Regions from separate parts of the Agrococcus jejuensis genome, predicted to be linked through region 2. Evidence: predicted binding sites of a transcription regulator. Region 2 holds the regulator's gene; the other holds the start of a gene.
The links. Region 2 encodes HspR, which represses chaperone genes until heat shock. Its sites were predicted from a motif close to AAGTTGAGTCNNNNNGACTCAACTT; they were not measured.
Positions count from the first base shown of each region.

Region 1: BLQ67_RS06995 (ATP-dependent Clp protease ATP-binding subunit) is a predicted target of HspR. The motif match lies at 3,020-3,044, and genes of this name have one in related genera.

Region 1 is NZ_LT629695.1:1,503,456-1,513,609, forward strand. Features, by position in the region: gene BLQ67_RS06985 (hypothetical protein) at 1-109, opposite strand, end outside; gene BLQ67_RS06990 (glutaredoxin family protein) at 145-438, opposite strand; gene BLQ67_RS06995 (ATP-dependent Clp protease ATP-binding subunit) at 435-2,981, opposite strand; gene BLQ67_RS07000 (DinB family protein) at 3,400-3,918, opposite strand; gene BLQ67_RS07005 (GNAT family N-acetyltransferase) at 4,054-4,380, shown strand; gene BLQ67_RS07010 (VOC family protein) at 4,394-4,783, opposite strand; gene BLQ67_RS07015 (hypothetical protein) at 4,932-5,141, shown strand; gene BLQ67_RS16340 (hypothetical protein) at 5,423-5,587, shown strand; gene BLQ67_RS07020 (FUSC family protein) at 5,598-6,650, opposite strand; gene BLQ67_RS07025 (ArsR/SmtB family transcription factor) at 6,954-7,325, shown strand; gene BLQ67_RS07030 (SRPBCC domain-containing protein) at 7,362-7,829, shown strand; gene BLQ67_RS07035 (zinc-binding dehydrogenase) at 7,911-8,888, opposite strand; gene BLQ67_RS07040 (organic hydroperoxide resistance protein) at 8,965-9,387, opposite strand; gene BLQ67_RS07045 (MarR family winged helix-turn-helix transcriptional regulator) at 9,417-9,884, opposite strand; gene BLQ67_RS07050 (hypothetical protein) at 9,997-10,154, shown strand, end outside.
Region 2 is NZ_LT629695.1:1,981,194-1,991,347, forward strand. Features, by position in the region: gene dnaK (molecular chaperone DnaK) at 1-1,059, shown strand, start outside; gene BLQ67_RS09360 (nucleotide exchange factor GrpE) at 1,065-1,751, shown strand; gene BLQ67_RS09365 (DnaJ C-terminal domain-containing protein) at 1,756-2,706, shown strand; gene BLQ67_RS09370 (heat shock protein transcriptional repressor HspR) at 2,718-3,140, shown strand; gene BLQ67_RS09375 (hypothetical protein) at 3,184-3,918, shown strand; gene BLQ67_RS16965 (sulfur globule family protein) at 3,998-5,248, shown strand; gene BLQ67_RS09385 (hypothetical protein) at 5,250-5,843, shown strand; gene BLQ67_RS09390 (ATP-binding protein) at 5,860-6,486, opposite strand; gene BLQ67_RS09395 (hypothetical protein) at 6,534-6,857, opposite strand; gene BLQ67_RS09400 (beta strand repeat-containing protein) at 7,297-10,154, shown strand, end outside.

The DNA.
Region 1 (10,154 bases), 480 kb from region 2:
CCGCTCCCTCGGCGCATCCCGTCAGCAGCGCCGCCGCGACGGCCGCGCATGCGACGAGGGGCAGCGCCCGCCCGAAGGCGGGGGCTGCCCCTCGTCGGCTCGCACGCATGCGCTCACCCTCGCATGCGCCGCTGGATGCCGCGGTCAGGCCGCGACGATGCCGAGCTCGCGCAGCTTCGCGTCGACGTCGGCGTTCGACGGCTCGACGTGGTGCGTCGCGTCGGGGTAGACGACGACGGGGATCTGCGTGCGGCCCGAGATCTCGCGCGCCACCTCGACGGCGTCGGGCTCGGCCTCGAGGTCGACGTACCGGTAGGGCACGCCGAGCCCGTCGAGCTGCGCCTTCGTGCGGCGGCAGTCGCGGCACCACTCGGCGCCGAACATCGTGATGCCCTGGGCTGCGGTCTCGGCCGCCGTGGTGCTGGTCGCGTCGCTCATGCTGCGATCCTCGCATCCTCGGCGTGCCCGCGCGCGGCGACGGTCGCGACGAGCGCATCCGCCTCCGCCGTCACGGCCACGGCGCCGCCCTCGCCGACCGAGCCGGCCACGAGCAGGTCGGCGACGCGGTCGTCGACCTCGCGCTGGATGAGGCGGCGCAGCGGGCGCGCACCGAGCTCGGGCTCGTACCCGTGCTCGGCGAGCCACGCGATCGCCGCGTCGTCGACGTGGATGCGGATGCCCTGCCGCTCGAGGCGCGCGGACGTCTGGCCCAGCAGCATGTGCACAATCGCGTGCAGCTGCTCGCGCTCGAGCGCACCGAACAGCACGATCTCGTCGATGCGGTTGATGAGCTCGGGGCGCATCGCCTCGCGCAGGCGCCCCATGACGCGGGCGCGCAGCTCGTCGGCCGAGAAGCCCGAGCCGCCGTGCGCGACGAAGCCCATGGCGCCCGACCGGCTCGCGAGCGTCTCGGACCCCACGTTCGACGTCATGATGACGACGGCGTTGCGGAAGTCGACCGTGCGGCCCTGGCCGTCGGTGAGACGGCCGTCCTCGAGCACCTGCAGCAGCAGCGTCAGCACGTCGGGGTGCGCCTTCTCGATCTCGTCGAGCAGCACCACCGAGTACGGGCGGCGGCGGATGCGCTCGGTGAGCTGGCCCGCCTCGTCGTAGCCGACGTACCCGGGAGGGGCGCCGATGAGCCGCGAGACCGTGTGGCGCTCGCCGAACTCCGACATGTCGAAGCGCACCATCGCCGACGCGTCGCCGAACAGCGACGCCGCGAGGGTCTTCGCGAGCTCGGTCTTGCCGACGCCCGTCGGGCCGAGGAAGAGGAACGAGCCGATGGGGCGCGTCTCGTCGCCCATGCCCGACCGCGAGCGCCGCACGGCGCGCGCGACGGCGTCGACGGCGTCGTCCTGGCCGACGACGCGCTCGTGCAGCTCGTCGCCCAGGCGGGCGAGGCGCTGCCGGTCGTCGTCGCCGAGCGACGCGGCGGGGATGCCCGTCGCACGGCTCACGACCTCGGCGATCTGCGCCACGTCGACGACGGCATCGTCGGCGGGCACCGCGGGGGCGTCGCCGTCGAGCTGCGCCTGCACCGCGAGGATGCGGTCGCGCAGGCGCGACGCCTCCTCGTAGTCCTCGCGGGCGATCGCCGCATCCTTGTCGGCCTCGAGCGTCGTGCGCTCGGCCTCGAGGGCCTCGACGTCGACGGTCGCACCGAGGCGCAGGCGCAGGCGCGCGCCGGCCTGGTCGACGAGGTCGATGGCCTTGTCGGGCAGGAAGCGGTCGGTGACGTAGCGGTGCGACAGGTCGACGGCCGCGCGGATGGCGTCGTCGGTGTAGCGCACGGCGTGGTGCTCCTCGTAGGCCGAGCGGATGCCCTGCAGGATCGCGACGGCATCGTCGACCGACGGCTCCGCCACGTGCACCGCCTGGAAGCGGCGCGTGAGCGCGGCATCCTTCTCGATGCGGCGGTACTCGGCGAGCGTCGTCGCGCCGACCATGTGCAGGTCGCCGCGCGCGAGCCGCGGCTTGAGGATGTTCGCCGCATCCATGCCGCCCTCGCCGCCGCCGGCGCCGAGGATCGTGTGCAGCTCGTCGATGAAGACGACGAGGTCGTCCTTGTTGGCGGCGATCTCGTCCATCGCCGTGCCGATGCGCTCCTCGAAGTCGCCGCGGTAGCGGGTGCCGGCGACCATGGCGGTCATGTCGAGCGACACGACGCGCTTGCCCGCGAGCTGCGGCGGCACCGTGCCGGCGACGATGGCCTGCGCGAGGCCCTCGGCGATCGCCGTCTTGCCGACGCCGGCCTCGCCGATGAGCACGGGGTTGTTCTTCGTGCGGCGCGCGAGGATCTCGATCGTCTGCGCGATCTCGTCGGCGCGGCCGATGACGGGGTCGATCTCGCCGCGCTCGGCGCGGGCCGTGAGGTCGATGCCGTACTGGTCGAGCGTCGGGGTGGTGGAGTCGGCGTCGATGGGCTCGCCGTCGCGACTCGTCGCGGGCTCGCGGCCCTCGAGCTGCTCGCGCTGCGCCTCCGCCATCGCGCGACCCAGCGACTCCTGGTTCACGCCCGCGGCGTCGAGGATGCGTCCGCCGACCGTGTCCTGCGCGAGCAGGAACGCGAAGAGCAGGTGCTCGGGGTCGATGTAGCTCGCGCCGTTCGCGCGGGCGACCTGGTACGCGTCGCGCAGCACGCGCTGCGCGCTCGCCGTGAGCACCGAGGGCGTCTCGCTCGCCTCGGTCTCGGCGGGCAGGCGCTCCTCGGCGGCCGACTCGATGGCGTCGGTGTCGGCGCCGGCGGCGCGGATGGCCTCGGCGACCTGCGGGTGCGCGACGGTCGCCTGCAGCAGGTGCAGGGCGTCGACGTCCTGGTGGCCGTGCTCGCGGGCGCGCTCGACGGCGCGGGCGAGGATCGTGGCGGCGCGACGCGTGAGCAGTCGCGAGACGTCGACCTGACGGCCGGCGCCCTGCGCCTGCCGCAGTCGCGCGAGGAAGTCGTCGAACGATCCGCTGGGACCGGTGAACTGGGGCATGCTGCCTCCTCAGGTGGCTCGTCGGGCGGCCCACCGTGAATGTGAGCGCCCTACGCTCAAGTACGACGCATGGGCGGGATGCGGCATTCCCGCCAGGGCGTTCGCCCACGGCGAGCAGGGGCTGGCAGGCTCGACCCCATGCCCTCCCCTCGCGCCATCGCCATCGCCCTGCCCGTGCGCGACGAGGGCGTCACCCCACAGCTGGTCGAGGAGCGCAGGCGCGCAGCGCCTCCGCGTCACGAGACCTCGTGACGCGCCCGCCCGACTCGACCGCGCGCGTGGCCGGGCAGGAGACGGGGTCGCGTGGTCTCGTGACGCGGGCTCGCCCAAGGGCTCGCGCGCTCCTCGACCAACTGGTGAGACGGCCCCGACGGCGGTTGCGAGGGCCGATGGGTGCGGACGGGGCCGCAGGCCGGAGTCAGCCCTTCGTCACATCCCAGGCGTGGTGCTCGAGGTCGTGCAGCGCGTAGACGCCCAGCGAGCGCACCGTGAAGCGCGAGCCGTTCGAGCGGCTGCCGGTGCGCTCCCACGCATCCGCCGGCACCGACGCGTACGCGTCGGCGAGGTCGGCGGCGGCGACGTCGAGCTCGATGGCGACGCGCGGTGGGCGCTGCTCGCCGTACGCCTCCTCGATGGCGGTCGCATCCTGATCCCAGTTCGCGAACGTCGGGTCGTCGTGCTCGAGCATCGACACGAGACGCTCGCGCATGATGCGGCACACGTCGCGCACGTGCGCGGCGTACTCGAGCTTCGACCACGTCGCCGCGTCGGGGCGCTCGCGCACGTCGGCGTCGTGCAGCGCGTGGTGCACGGTGCCGACCGCCGTGCGGATGCGCGCGGGCAGCTCGTCGTCGGGCACCTCGGGCGTGAACCCGCACTCGGCGCACGGGCGCTCGAGCACCCAGGTCCAGTCCTTGGCGTCGGGCTCGATCGTCATGCGTCGATCCTGACAGTCGGCGGATGCGCCACGCGCGCACGGGCCGGCGACGCGCCGCCGCCGATGCGCGGCGCCCCCCGCCGGCGCGCGCGCCAGGGGGTGCGCGCGCACCGCGACCGGTGGCAGGGTCGAGGCATGAGCAGCGTGCGCAAGGGTGAGGCCGGAGACCGGTTCGAGATCGTCGACGACGCGGGCGTCGTCGCGGGCAGAGCGTACTTCGTGGAGGTGGCGGGCGCGCGCGTCTTCTTCCACACGAAGGTCGACGACGCCTACGCCGGGCAGGGGCTCGGCCGCGAGCTCGTGGTCGCGGCCCTCGACGCCACGCGCGCCGACGGCCTGCACGTCATGCCCGTGTGCCCGTACGTCGCGAAGGTCGTCGCCGCCGACCAGCGCTGGGCCGACATCGTGGTCGCCGTGACGCAGGATGCGCTCGACGCCATCGAGGCGCGCACGCAGCGCTGACGCCGCGGCCGCCTCAGATCGTGATCGACCCGTCGGCGGCGATCGTCCAACCCGGGTTGTGCGCGACCTCCCACACGTAGCCCTCGGGGTCGGCGAACGCGCCCGACGTGCCGCCCCACTCCGCCACCTCGGCGGGCCGCACGATCGACCCGCCGGCGGCCTCGGCCTCGGCGAGCACCGCCGCGACCTCGTCGGGCGTGCGCACGTTGTGGGCGATCTCGATGCCCGGCGCCCCGTGCCCGCCCAGCCGCGTCCACAGCCCGAACGCCATGCCGCCCGCCTGGAAGAAGCAGACCTCGCCGTCGGGCTGCTGCGCATCCGCCCACCCGAGCGCCTCGTAGAACGCCCGCTCGCGGGCGAGGTCGTGCACGCCGAGGGTGATGAGGCTGATGCGCTGCTGCATGCCGACCACGGTAGCCACGGCCGCCGACGTGCGTCGCACCCTGGCGTCGCCGCAGATCATCCCCGAGGATGACGGCCGCGAGCCTCTCGGACGACGCGCCGCACCCCCTCCTGCCGCGAGGCTCGAAGCGAGCCGAAGGAGAGCGGACATGGACATGGTGCAGCAGGCGCAGGACCTCATGAACCTGGGCGTCGTCGTGTACGCGGCGATCGCGATCATGCTGCTGGGCATGCTCGCCCTGCTGTGCGTGGGCGTCGCCGCGATCGAGCGCCGCGGCACCGCCGCCGAGCGCCGCCGAGCGCCGCGCACGGCGCCGTCGTACGGTGCCACGCGGCGCCGAGTGCTCGCCTCACGCTGACGCTCGTCGCGGCGCGGCCGCCGCGATGCGCAGCCAGCGCCGCCACGGGTGGGATGCACGCTCGTGACCCCGCTGACGGCGCATCCGCGTGTGCAGGATGTGCCCCGACCGTCACCATCCGCATCGCTCGCTCGTCTTCCAGACGTGCGACCCCACACCCCGCCGGCGACACGCCCGGCCAGATCCATGCGTGACGAACGCCTCCCTCATGACGTCTCCCTGGCGACACCGATGACGTCGAAGGAGGATCGCCGGCCGCAGCGCGCGCCCGGCACGACGGCATGAGCACCGACGAGCAGGATCAGACGGCTGTCCCCGACGGCATCCACGACACCGGCGACCTCGGACGCCTGTGGGATGCGCTCGAGCATCTCGCGGGCAAGGTAGACGCCGCGGCGCCGGACCCCGCGATCGACGAGGAGGGTCCGCCTCCGGCCGTGCCGTGACGGCGCAGCATCACTCGGCAGTGAGCTCCTCGTGCACGCGCCGCAGGTCCTCGAGCATCGACCCGATGACGACCCAGTGCTCGGGATGCGGTGACACGACGACGAGCGGCGCCGTGAGCAGCGGACCGGTGTCGGAGGCGACCGCGTCGCCGGGAGCGGCGAGCACGTAGCGGATGCGCAGGTCGTGCGCCGCGCGCCGCAGCTCGGCGGCGATCTGCCCCATGACGGGCTCGCGGTGCAGCGAGTCGTCGTAGTGGTCGCGCATCGTGCGGGTCATGCCCGAGACCCTCGTGACGAGCACGCCGAGCGCGACGAGTCCCGCGTCGTAGCCCTCGAGCTCGCCACGATGGCGTCCGCCGCGCCAGTTGAGCGCGAGCGAGTCCTCGGCGGTGAGCACCGCGGCCTGCGCACGGGCGAGCATGGGACGCAGCAGCCGCACCTCCACGAGGTGGCCCTGCAGCGCACCGCGGCCGACGGGCTCGGACGACGCGACTGCGAGGCGCTCGAGGCTGCGCGCGAGCTCCTCGGCGAGCGCCTTCACCTCTCGGCGCGCGGGCTCGACCAGCACGGGCGGCACGATGAGCAGGTTCACGACGAACGCGATCGCCGCGCCCAGCACGGTCTCGGCGATGCGGTCGATCGCGTAAATCGGGGATGCGGCGCCGAGCGCGAGCACGAGCATCGCCGAGATGGGGATCTGGTTCGACGTCTGCTGCGACAGCCGCAGCGCCCACGCGAGCAGCACCGAGAGCACGACGGCGACGAGGATGATCCAGGCCGCCGAGCCGAACAGCAGCGAGATGCCCGTCGCGAGCACGACGCCCACGATGACGCCGATCGAGCGCTCGAGCGCTCGGCCGAGCGACTGGTTGACGCTCGGCTGCACCACGATGAGCGCCGCGATGACGGCGAAGATCGGCGGCTCCTCGGCGATGAGCGCGTCGGCGGCGAACCACGACGCGATCGCGGCGACGCTGATCTTCACGACCTGCAGGAACGGCAGTCGCCCGGTCGCGCGGATGCGGCCGACCCACGCCGTGGTGCGCTGGTGCCAGCGGGCCATGCCGCTCCTTCCGTCGGGTCCATCCTCTACCCCGGTGGAGGACGCGCCATCCATGGACCGCTCCCCTCATCCGTCGCGGTGCGCCCCCAGACCGCTCCTTGAGGTGCGAACGAAGTGAGCCTCGAAAGGTGCCCCCGGAAGGACGTCAGCGCAAGGGACCCTTCGAGGCTCGCTTCGCTCGCACCTCAGGGAGCGAGGTGGGCGTCTGGACGGAGCGAGCACCGACTTATCAACCAAACGGTTGACAACCATCCACCCCCGTGCCACGCTCTTCTCAACCGATCAGTTGAGAAGGAGGCGACGATGGACGACCAGCTCGACAAGGCGTTCGCAGCACTCGCGGATGCGACCAGACGCGCCCTCGTGGCACGGCTGTCGCTCGGCGACGCGACCGTCGGCGAGCTCGCCGCACCCTTCGACGTCAGCCTGCAGGCGATCTCGAAGCACCTCGGGGTGCTCGAGGCCGCCGGCCTCGTGACCAAGGGTCGCGACGGCACGCGCAGGCTCGTGCACCTCGAGGCGCACGCGCTCGGATCCATGACGTCGTGGATCGAGCGGCACCAACGGCAGGCGGAGGAGCGCTTCGCGCGCCTCGACGCCGTGCTCGACGAGCTGCGCGCGGCCGATGCCGCAGCCACCGCATCCGACGACGACACCACCGAACCCCGGGCCTGAGCCGACCGGCCGCCCGCTCACGATCAGGAGACCACCATGGACGCCACCATCACCGCCGACCCCGCCGTGCCGCTCATCCGCATGACGCGCGACTTCCACGCGACGCCCGCACAGCTGCTCACGGCGCACACCGACCCCGACCTCTACGCCCGCTGGAACGGGCCCGAGGGCACGCAGGTGCGCATCGACCGCTGGGATGCGGTGTCGGGCGGCGCGTGGGCGATGACCCACGTGCACGAGGGCGAGGAGTACGGGTTCCGCGGCACGTTCCACGACGTGTCCGAGACGGGCATCGTGCAGACCTTCGAGTTCCTCGGCGCCCCGGGCGTCGCGCTCGAGACCCTCACGTTCGAGGACCTCGGCGACGGCCGCACGCGCCTGCACGCCACGAGCCTCGTCGACTCGTTCGAGGGCCGCGACGCGTGGCTGCAGAGCGGCATGGAGGTGGGCGTCAACGACGGCTACGCCAAGCTCGACGCGATCATCGCGGAGGGCGCGGTCTGAGTCGCCGCCACCGCGTGACGCTGAGCGGGCCGCCGAGGGAAGATCCCCCTCGGCGGCCCGCTCAGCGTCATCTCGTGTCCGTCAGGGGCGCAGCAGCACCTTGCCGACGCGGCCCGGCGTCAGGCTCGCCTCGACGGCGGCCTGCACGTCGTCGAGGCCGTGGATGCTCGACACCGGCAGCGTGAGCGCACCCGACGCGAGGCGCTCGCCGAGCTCGCCGAACAGCGCGCGCCGGGTGTCGGCATCCATCGTGCGACTCACGACCGACCCCCAGAAGCCGCGCACCGTCGCCTGCTTGAAGATGAGGTCGCCCGAGCGCAGCTCGAGCACCGGCGACGCCATGGCGCCGAACACCACGAGCTCGCCGCCCTCGGCGAGCACCGACAGCACGTCCTGCGCCGACGCGCCGCCGACGGAGTCGACGCCCGCGACGATCGGCTCGCCACCCGTGATCGCCTCGACGCGCTCGCGCCAGTCGTCGGCGTCGGTCGCGACGACGTCGCCGATGCCGGCCTCGCGCAGCTCGTCGACGCCCTCGGCGCGACGCACGAGGCCGAGCACGCGGATGCCGCGGGCCACCGCGAGCTGCGCGACCATGCGGCCGACGGCGCCGTTCGCGGCGTTCTGCACGATCCACTGCCCAGGCTGCAGGTCGAGCGAGTGCAGCAGAGAGATGGCGCTGAACGGCATCGCGACGAGCTGCGCGGCAGCCTCGTCGGGCACGCCGGCGGGCGCGGGGATGAGGCCGGCGGCGTTCGCGACGACCTGCTCGGCCCAGGCGCCGAACGTGCCGCCGGTCACGACGCGGTCGCCGATCGCGAGCGCATCCACGCCCTCGCCGAGGGCCTCGACGACGCCGAGCGCCTCGGTGCCCGAGCCGGCGGGCAGGTCGGGCACGAAGCCGTAGGTGCCGCGCACGGTCCACAGGTCGTGGTTGTGGATGGGCGACAGCACGATGCGCAGGCGCACCTTGCCGGGGCCGGGCTCGGGGGTGGGGCGGTCGGCGACCGTCAGGACGTCGGCGGGCTCGCCGAAGGTGTCGTGCACGACTGCGCGCATGGTGGGGTCCTCTCGTGGAAGCGGTGGTGGCGTGCGACAGCCGGCCGACCGAGTCGGTCGACCGGCTGCGGAGGGGTCAGTCGTCGCTGACCGTGACGGTGACGTCGATGTTGCCGCGCGTCGCGTTGGAGTACGGGCACACCTGGTGCGCGGCGTCGGCGAGCTGCTGCGCCTGCTCGTGCGGCAGCTCGGGGATGACCACCTCGAGCTCGACAGCGAGCTGGTAGCCGCCCTGGCCGTTCGAGCCGATGTGCACGCGGGCGCCGACGGTCGAGTCGCCGACGTCGACCTTCTGCGCACGCGCGACGGCGTGGAGCGCGGAGTGGAAGCACGCCGCGTAGCCCGAGGCGAAGAGCTGCTCGGGGTTCGTCGCGCCGCCGGCGCCGCCCATCTCCTTCGGGATGGCGAGGTCGAGGTCGAGCCGCCCGTCGTTCGTCACGACGTGGCCGTCGCGGCCGGCTCCGGTCGCGAGCGCCTCGGCGGTGTAGATGGCGTCCATGGGTCTCCTGTCTCGTCGCGGTGGCGACGTCATCGGTCGGCGCCGGCGTCGCCGGTGTCGTGGTTCGCGGGGGCTGCGGCGTGCATCGACGCCTCGATCGCGTGGAGGCGCTGCAGCAGGCCCTCGGCGTCGGCGGCGTCGGCGAGCCCCATGCCCGAGGCGATGGCGGCCGGGATGTGGCACAGCTCGGCACGCAGGGCGAGGCCGCGGTCGGTGGGGTGCACGTCGACGACGCGCGCGTCGGCGGCGCTGCGCTCGCGGCGCACGAGGTCGCGCTCCTCCATGCGGCGCAGCAGCGGCGAGAGGGTGCCGGAGTCGAGCTGCATGGCGTCGCCGAGGTCGCGCACGGACTGCGGCCCCTCGTTCCAGAGCGTCGCGAGCACGAGGTACTGCGGATAGGTGAGGTCCCACGGCGCGAGGAGCGCACGGTAGGTCTGCGAGGTCGCGCGGTGCGCGGCGTAGAGCGCGAAGCACACCATCTCGTCGGTCACGGCCATGCGTCGAGCGTGCCACGAAATTCGATTGTGCACAACCGATCAAAGCAGGGAGCCTTCCCCGCGCGGCGACGCTGCGCTAGGACGGAGGCATGGATCGCACCACGGATCGCGCATGACCCAGCGCGTGCTCGACCCCGTCTCCACCGCCATCGGCGCGTACCTGCAGCCCGCGGTCGCCGAGCGGTGGCTCGCGCTCGTCGCCGCCGACACGCGCCGCGCGCACGGGCGTCTCGTCGGCATGCTGTCGCACCTCGACGCCTTCCTCCCAGG
Region 2 (10,154 bases):
GCCAACCTCGACGAGACCCTCACGCGCGCGCAGTTCGAGCAGCTCACCTCCGACCTGCTCGAGCGCACCCGCAAGCCCTTCGAGGACGTCATCCGCGAGGCCGGCGTCTCGGTCGACGAGATCGCGCACGTCGTGCTCGTCGGCGGCTCGACCCGCATGCCCGCCGTCTCGGAGCTCGTGAAGAAGCTCACGGGTGGCAAGGAGCCCAACAAGGGCGTGAACCCGGATGAGGTCGTCGCCGTCGGCGCCGCCCTGCAGGCCGGCGTGCTGCGCGGCGAGCGCAAGGACGTGCTGCTCATCGACGTCACGCCCCTGTCGCTCGGCATCGAGACCAAGGGCGGCATGATGACGAAGCTCATCGAGCGCAACACCGCCATCCCGACGAAGCGCTCGGAGACGTTCACGACGGCCGAGGACAACCAGCCGTCCGTCGCGATCCAGGTGTTCCAGGGCGAGCGCGACTTCACGCGCGACAACAAGGCCCTCGGCACGTTCGAGCTCACGGGCATCGCACCCGCGCCCCGCGGCATCCCGCAGGTCGAGGTCACGTTCGACATCGACGCGAACGGCATCGTGCACGTGTCCGCCAAGGACAAGGGCACGGGCAAGGAGCAGTCGATGACGATCACGGGCGGCTCGAGCCTCTCGAAGGACGACATCGAGCGCATGGTCAAGGACGCCGAGGAGAACGCCGCGGCCGACAAGGCCCGTCGCGATGCGGCCGAGACGCGCAACAACGCCGAGCAGCTCGTCTACTCGGTCGAGAAGCTGCTGACCGACAACGCCGAGCAGCTGCCCGACGACGTGAAGACCTCGGTGCAGGCCGACGTCGACGCGCTCAAGACGGCGCTCGCGGGCGACGACGACGAGGCGCTGAAGACGGCGTTCGACACGCTCAACGCGTCGCAGCAGAAGCTCGGCGAGGCGCTCTACCAGCAGCAGTCGCAGGCCGCCCCCGAGGGCGACGCCGGCGAGCAGCCGCAGGGCGAGCAGCCCGCGTCGAACGACGACGACGTGGTCGACGCCGAGATCGTCGACGACGAGGACGAGAAGAAGTAAGCGCGATGACCGACGACACGCAGGACGAGGGCCCCGTCTTCCGCGACAAGCGGAGGATCGACCCCGAGACCGGCGAGGCGCGCCAGAGCCCCGCGGATGCGCAGGCAGCCGCCGAGCAGGCGGCGACCGAGCAGGCGTCGGAGCAGCAGGCGGCGGATGCGGGTGCCGAGGCACCCGCGCCCGCCCCCGCAGCCGACGACCTGAGTGCCGAGGACCGGGCGCTGCTCGAGGGCGAGGCCCAGCGCCTCGCCGACGAGGCGGCGGGCGTCGAGGCGGCCATCGCGGCCGCGAACGACGAGGTGCGCAGGCTGCAGGCCGAGTACGTCAACTACCGCAACCGCGTCGAGCGCGAGCGGGCCGCCGACAAGGTGGCGACGACGGCATCCGTGCTGTCGGCGCTGCTGCCGGCGCTCGACGACCTCGATCGCGCCGACCAGCACGGCGACCTCGAGGGCTCGCCGCTCGCGATCGTCGCGCAGAAGCTGCGCGCCGCGATCGCGGGCCTCGGCCTCGAGGCCGTGGGCGTCGCGGGCGAGCCGTTCGACACGGCCGTGCACGAGGCGATCGCGCAGCTGCCGAACCCGGAGGTGACCGAGATGGTCGTCGCCGACGTCGTGCAGCGCGGCTACCGCATCGGCGAGCGCCTCGTGCGCCCCGCCAAGGTCGCCGTGTTCGTGCCTGCGGGCGAGTAGTCGCATGGCGAGCAACGACTGGTTCGACAAGGACTTCTACAAGGTGCTCGGCGTCCAGAAGGACGTCGAGGCTGCCGACCTGAAGAAGCAGTACCGCAAGCTCGCGCGGCAGTTCCACCCCGACTCGAACCCCGGCGACGCGAAGGCGGAGGCGCGGTTCAAGGAGATCTCCGAGGCGTTCTCGGTGCTGTCCGACCCGAAGCAGCGCGAGGAGTACGACTCGGTGCGCGCCATGGCGGGTGGGCGTCCGCGCTTCGCGCCCGGCGCGCAGGGTGGCTTCGAGGACGTCTTCGGCGGCATGTTCAACCAGGGCGGCGGCCCGCGGGTGCAGTACCAGCAGAGCGACTTCGAGGACATCCTCGGCGGCATGTTCGGCAGCGGTGGCGGCTTCGGCACCCCGCGCGCACCGCAGAGGGGTCGCGACGTCACCGCGAACGCGCAGCTCGACTTCCTCTCGGCCGTGCAGGGCGACACGCTCAAGCTCACGGTCGGAGGACGCTCGATGACCGTGAAGATCCCTGCGGGCGTGCACGACGGCCAGAAGATCCGCATCGGCGGCAAGGGCCAGGCATCCATCACGAACGGCGCGCCCGGCGACCTCATCGTCACGGTGCAGGTGCGACCGCATCCGGTGTTCCGCATGGATGGGCGCGACATCCGCCTCGACGTGCCCGTGACGTTCGCGGAGGCCGCGCTCGGCGCCACGATCGAGGTGCCGACCGTCGGCGGCGGCACCGTGCGCCTCAAGGTCGCGCCCGGCACGCCGTCGGGTCGCGTGCTGCGCGTCAAGGGCAAGGGCGTCGCCGCCAAGCAGGGCACGGGCGATCTGCTCGCGACCGTGCAGGTCGCGGTACCGTCGCACCTGAACGCCGCGCAGCGGGATGCGCTCGAGGCGTTCGCGGCGGCCTCGGGCGACGAGTCGCCGAGGGACGACCTGCTGTCGAAGGCGAGGTGAGCGTGGGACGCATGCCGGAGGATCTCGACGAGTCGAGCCCGATCTTCTCGATCGCGGCCGCTGCCGAGCTCGCGGGCATGCATCCCCAGACGCTGCGCCAGTACGACCGCATCGGGCTCGTGCAGCCGCAGCGCACCGCGGGCAACACGCGCCGCTACTCGATGCGCGACATCGGGCAGCTGCGCCAGGTGCAGCTGCTGTCGCAGGAGGGCGTGTCGCTCGAGGGCATCCGCCGCATCCTCGACCTGTCGAACGAGGTGCGCGGGCTCAAGGAGCGCGTGCGCGAGCTCGAGGCGACGCTCGCCGACCAGGTGATCGACCGCCGCGGGCGCGTGTTCGCGGCCGGGGTCGAGGGCGTGACGTCGATCCGCTCGGGCGCGCGCCCGGCGAAGCGCAACCAGGTCGTCGTGTGGCGGCCGCTGCATCGCGGCTGACGCGCGAAGGCCCGACCGGGTCTGGCCGGTGCATGATGGTGCCGTGAGCGACACCACCGCGACCCCGCCGACCGAGCCGACCCGCCCGACGTCGCCGGTGCCGGACGCACGGACCGCGGTGACGCCGCCCTCGGCACCCGCGAAGACGGCGCCCGCGAAGGCCGCGCCTACGACGACGGAGGCGGCGAAGCAGCCTGCGAAGCCCCTCACGCCGGAGCGCAAGGCTCGCCGCGGCGCGATCATCGCCGGCGCCATCGCCCTGCCGCTCGTCACGGCCGGCTTCACGCTGCTGGCCGTGCCGCTCGCGATCTGGCAGCTCGCGACGATCGTGAAGACGGTCGTCGTCGTGATCGCCAACGCCGTCGCCGGCACGGGCGCCGCAGCCGACGCGAACTCCACGCTCGCATCCATCGACCCGAACGCGATGTCGGGCATCACGATCGCGTTCGCGATCGTCGGCGCCGTGCTGCTCGTGGGCGGCGCGGTCGTGAGCGTGCTCGTGCTGCGCGCGCACGGCGTGCGGCGCCCCGGCATGGTCACGACGGTCGCGGTGCCGATGGGCACGGTCGTCGCGACGATCGTCACCGGCACGGTCGGCGCGCTCGGCGGCCTGCTGTTCGGCACGAGCGACAGCGTGAGCCAGGTGCTCGGCAACGCCGCGATCGGCATCGCGCTCACGGCCATCGGCTCGGGCATCGCGACGATCGTCGCGGGCGCGCTCGTGTGGCTGTGGATGGCCGGCATCTTCCACGAGCGCTCGGAGCCGGCGAAGCGCTGACGCCGCTGCGCCGCGACGTGCGGGCGCCGCCGAGCCGCGGTGCACGATCGTCCCAGCGACGAGGGGTACCGTCGCGTGCGTGAGCGAGCTCGAGGCCCCGCCGCCGCCAGGCAGCGACACCCCCGTGCCCGCCGACGTCGTCGCGAAGCCGAAGCGGCGTCGCGCCGCCGAGTCCGCGCCCGACGGCCTGGTGCCGCAGACCGCGATGGCGCAGCGCGCCGAGCGCCGCGAGCGCGACCGCCGCACGCGCGCACTGCCACCGCCGCTCGCGAATCCCATGGCGGGCGCCGTGCCGCCCTCCGTCGCGGCGCGGATGGCGTGGGAGGCCCAGCAGCGCGGCATGCAGGGCATGCCCATGGCGCCGCAGGCGGGAGGCCCGAACCCGGCCGGCCCGTACCCGGCGCCCGCCGCCCCCGTGCCGCCGCAGCCGCCGCATCCCGCATCCGCCTCGGTCGCGCTCGCGCAACCGGCACCCGTCGGCTGGTCGCCGTACGGGCAGCCGATGCCGTACGGCCAGCCGCTCGCGTACGGCGCTCCGTACGGCCAGCCGATGCCGTACGGCTACCCGGCGCCCTACGGGCCGCCGAGCCCGTACGGCCAGCCGATGCCGTACGGCGCCTACGGCCCGCCGCCCATGCCCTTCCCGCCCGTGCTGCACGCGCCGCCGAAGCGGCGGCTGACGCGCAGGCAGACGGGCGCCGCGCTGCTCGGCTCGCTCGTCGGGCAGCTGCTGCTCGCGCTCGCGACCCACCTGTTCGTCACCGCCGCCATCGTGCTGCTGCTCTGGGGCTCCTTCTCCGAGGGCGGCACGAGCGGCCTCGACGCGCTCGAGGCCGACAGCCTCACCGACCTCGTGGCGTTCTGGGCCGATCCGGCGCGCATCCCGCTCACGATCCTCATCGTGCTGCTCGTCACCGGCGCGATCGCCGCGGCCGGATGCGTCGCCAGCCTCCTCTGGCACCGCTCGGCGGGGCTCGTGGGCATCAAGCGCTCGATCGCGCTCGCGTACGCGACGACCACGGCGATCGGCGGCCTCGTCGGATCGGTCGGATGGCCGACGGCGCTCATCGGAGGCCTGTTCTTCTCGCTCGCGTCGTCGTCGTCGGCGGCGTTCACGATCGGCTCGGCGTGGGGCTACCTCTTCGCGTGCCTCGCGGTGTCGATCGTGCTCACGGGGGTCGTGGGCATGCTGTTCGGCTGGACCTACCTGCTGGCCTTCCGGCCGCGCCCGACGTGGGCGCAGATCGAGGCCGAGGCGAGGCAGGCCGAGGTCGACGCCGAGCGACGCGCCGTCGAGGCCGACGCGGCCGAGCTGTCGCGGGTCGACTGACGTGGCGGGTCGCGCGCAGCGCATCCCGAGGCCCGCGCTGCCGCCGCACGTGCGTCGCGCGGCGCGCGACGCCGGCGGCTGGGGCCTCTCGTTCGTGACCGTCGGGGTGAACCTCGTCGTCGCGCTGTCGGTCGTCGCGATCGTCGTCGCCCTCGCCCGGTGGCTCCTCGTCGAGCTCGTCGCAGGTTCGGGCGGCATCGAGGATGCGGTCGACGACTGGCTCGCGAGCATCGACCCGACGCCGTGGATCGTCACGGTCGTCGTCGCCGTGCTCGTCGCCGCGGGTCTCGTGGCGCTCGGGGCGTCGACGAGCGTGCGCATCCTGCGGCGCGCAGGCGTGCCGCGTCCGCGCGAGATCACGTGGTGGTGCTGCGGCATCGGCACGCTCGTGCAGGCGGGCATCACGATCGTCGGCAGCGGCGTCACGACCCTCGTCGGCCTGCTCACGAGCGGGCTCGGGCTCGGCATCGTCGTGGCGCTGTCGCTCGTGCTGTCGACGGCGCTGTCGGCGCTCGCCGGCTACGTCGCCGGGCCCAGGCTCTGGGCGTGGCGCGTGCGCCGCGACGGCGAGCGCGCCGGGCTGCTGCCCGTCTGACGCGGGGCCGCTCGGATCAGGCGGCGTGGCGCGCGAGCTCGCGGCGGATCGCGCGCGGCCGCAGCGGGCGGCATCCCGCATCCGTCAGCGCTCGCACGATCGCCGGCTCGCGGCGCGCGAGCAGCAGCCCGCGGCGCACGAGGAACGCGGGGCTCTTGCGCCGCTCGCGCAGGTCGCGCAGGAAGCGGAACGCCATCGTGGCGCCGCGCGGGCGGCGCACCGCGATCGCATCGAGCAGCAGGCCGCGCTCGAGCGCCGGCGCGACGACCTCGCTCGCGAAGATGCCCTCGGCGACGAACGCCTGCGCGTCGCCGAGGTCGAGCGTGCGCCAGCCGACGCGGTCGCTCAGCGAGATGTCGTAGTCGGGCACCTGCGTGCGTCCGGTCGTCGCGAGCTGCTCGATCGCCGCGATCGCGTCGGGCAGGTGCCAGGAGCCGGGGTGATCCCAGTCGACCTCGCCGGTCTCGAGCAGCGGCAGCGCCGGGTCGCCCGCGACGCGGTAGAAGTCGTCGAGGCGCAGCACCGGCAGCCCGGAGGACTCCGCGAGTCGCGACTTGCCCGATCCGGATGCCCCGCCGACGAGCAGCATGCGGGCGCGGATGCCGTCGCCGAGACCCGCGGGGGGCTCGTTCGCGTCGGGCATGGACTCCATGATCCCACGCGGCTGCAGGCGCTGCGGCACCGACGAGCTCACCGGTCGCGCGGCCGCACGTCCACGAGGAAGTCGGTGAGGTCGGCGTCGCGTCGCCACCCGCGGCCCCGCGGCACGCGGACCGCCTCGGCGACGTCCGCGAGCACGGCGAGCCGCCACTCCAGCTCGCGCACCTTGCGGTCGACGGCCGCAGTCGACGAGCGCGCGGCCATCCTCGTCTCGCGCTCCACGGCGGCCCGGCTCGCCTCGAGCAGCGATCGCAGCTCGTCGTCGTCCGTCGTGGCAGCCTCCGCGCGGAGGGCCGTCACGAGCGCGCGCGAGGCGGCCTCGAGGCGCGTCCACGCGACGACCGCATGCGTCACGGCGCATCCCCATCGCACGGCGCGGTGGGTGCCGCGACATCCGGTCGCCGCTCCGTCGCTCGCTGGAGCGCGACGACGTCGAGTCGATCGGATGCGCGTCGATGCACGACGGCGATGCGCGCCAACGCACGGTCGGTCAGTCGCACGGTGGTCGGGTCCGCATCCATCGGCAGGCTCCTCGGATCGGTGGTCACGCATCCGCTGACGCGTCGCGCATCGATTCGTGACGCCGCGCGGATGGGCATCGGAGCGTCGGGGGACAGTCGTCGACGAGTCCTGCGCACCCGCGTCACGTTCGCGACCGCGCCTCGTCTTGACACCTGGAGGCGTCTGAACCGACTGCGCCTCGGATCGAGGAGTCTCCGTGCCCACCACCCCAGACGCACGCCGCAGCACCGCAGCGCGAGTCCGCCGATGGACGAGCATGCTCGTGGCAGGGATGCTCGCGCTGGCCGGGGTGACGGCCGTCTCCTCCCTCGCCGCACCTGCGGCGCAGGCCGCGCAGCCCGCGTTCACGTGCACGAGCGGCGTCGTCTACGCGACGAGTGGCACCGGGCAGATCACGAGGATCGACGCCGCCACCGGCGCGACGTCGGCGAACGGCGCCTTCACGGTGCCTGCGGGCAACGCCGTGAACGCCATCGCGCTGCCCGAGGGCGGTGGCGACCTGCTGTACGGCTACGACCGCACCGCCGGACAGGTGCTGCGCTACGACGCGGCGACCGAGACGACGCAGACGTTCCCTGGCGTCGCGAACACGTCGGCGACGATCGCGGGCGCCATCGACCCGGCGACGGGCATCTACTACTTCGCGACCGGTGGCTCGCCCTGGGTGCTCTACGCGTTCGACACCGCCACGAGCACGCTCATCGGGCAGGTGGGCACGATCTCCGGCCTCGGCACCAACGGCGACATGGCGTTCGACGCGGTCGGCAACCTCTACGTCGTGTCGAACTCGAGCTCGACCGCGGCGGGCACGTTCGCGCGCGTCGATGCGCCCATCGCCACGGCCGCCGGCTCCGTCGCCTACACGGCGGCATCGATCAGCACGATGCCCGCGAACCTCGGGCAGTACGCGTCGCTCGCCGTCGTCGCCGACGGCAGCATCGCCATCGGCTCCGGCACGACCGTGACCCGTGTCGCGCCGCAGACGGGCGCCATCCTGTCGCAGACGGCCGTGACCGTGCCTGGCACGCTCGCCGACATGGCGAGCTGCGCGTACCCGAACCTGCTGCTCGTCGAGAAGGACCTGCCGGAGGGGCGCTACGCGCCGACCGACCAGTTCCGCGTCGAGCTGAGCGGCTCCGGCACCCAGACGCCGTACGTCGGCGTGACGGAGGGCGACGACGTCGGCGTGCAGGACCAGGCGAGCGAGACGGCCGGTCCGCTGCTCGGCGTGGACGGCGTCGCTGGCACCTTCACCGAGGTCGGCGTGGGCACGACCGACCTGGCGAACTACACGACGACCTGGCAGTGCGTCGACGAGGCGTCGGGCACCGTCGTGGCGTCGGGCTCGGGTACGAGCGGCTCGGTCTCGGTGGCACAGGGATCGGGCGCGCTCGACGTGCGCTGCACGTTCACGAACATCCCCCTGCAGCCGGGCATCGGGCTCGACAAGGAGATCACCGACGTCGTCGACGTGAACGGCAACGGCGTCCACGATGCCGGCGACCAGATCCTCTGGGGCTTCACCGTCACGAACACGGGCGAGACGACGCTCACCGACGTCGTCGTGCACGACGACATGCTCGCCGCTGCGGGCATCGGCGTCACGTGCGCACCGACGACGCTGCAGCCAGGCGGCGTCGCGACGTGCACGGCCGACGCCCCGTACACGATCACCGCAGCCGACGTCACGAACGGGCAGGTCGTGAACACGGCCACCGCCACGGGCGTGCCGCCGCTGCTGCCGCCCGTGACCAGCCCGCCGGACTCGACCGAGACGCCGGTCGGCGGCTACGTCGTCGACAAGGAGGCCGACCCCGAGTCGGGCACGGCCGTCACGCTCGGCGACACCATCACGTACACGATCACCGTCACGCACGTGGGCACCGCCCCCGTGCCCGGCGCGATGCTCGTCGACGACCTCTCCGACGTGCTCGACGACGCGACCTACCTCGGTGACGCGACGGCGACCGCGGGCGACCTGACGTTCGACGAGGCCACCGGGCGGCTGTCGTGGACGGGCGACCTCGCCGACGGCGACGTCGTCACCATCACGTACTCGGTCACCGTCACCGGGGCCGGCGACGCGATGCTCGCGAACGTCGTGACGAGCCCTGGATGCGCCGGCGACTGCTCGACCGCGCATCCCGTCGGCTCGTACTCGGTCGTGAAGTCCGCCGATCCGCCCTCGGGCTCGAGCGTCGCGCCCGGGGACGTCGTGACGTACACGCTCACGGTGACGCAGGCCGGCCAGGCCGCCGTGCAGGACGCGACGCTCGTCGACGACCTGTCGGACGTGCTCGACGACGCGACGTACCGCGGCGACGCGACGGCGTCGGCGGGCTCCGTCGCGGTCGATCCGACGACGGGTGCGCTGACGTGGACCGGCGACCTCGCGGTCGGCGACGTCGTGACGATCACCTACTCCGTCGAGGTGACCGGCGCGGGCGACGCGCGCCTCGGCAACGTCGTCACGAGCCCGGGATGCACGACCGAGTGCGGCACGGAGCACCTCGTGGGCACCTACGTCGTGGCGAAGGATGCCGATCCCGCATCGGGATCGAGCGTCGCGGCCGGCGACGTCGTCGCGTACACGCTCACCGTGACGCAGCAGGGTGCCGGCTCGGTCGCGGGCGCGACGCTCGTCGACGACCTGACGGCGGTGCTCGACGACGCGACGTTCGCCGACGACGCCGTCGCCTCGTCGGGCGACGTGGCGTTCGACGCCGCGACGTCGACGCTCACCTGGAGCGGCGACCTCGCGGTCGGCGACGTCGTGACCATCACGTACTCGGTGCGGGTCACCGGCGCCGGCGACGCCGTGCTCGACAACGTCGTGACGAGCCCCGGATGCACCTCCGACTGCTCCACGCAGCACCTCGTGGGCGGCTACGTCGTCGCGAAGTCCTCCGATCCGGCGTCGGGCTCGACCGTCGCGATCGGCGACCGCATCGACTACGTCGTCACGGTCTCGCAGACGGGTGCGGGAGCGGTCGACGGTGCGACGTTCGTCGACGACCTCACGGCCGTGCTCGACGACGCCGAGCTCGACGGCGACGTCGTCGCCTCGGCGGGCCACGCGGCGTTCGACGAGACGACGGGCGCGCTCACGTGGTCGGGCGACCTCGCGGT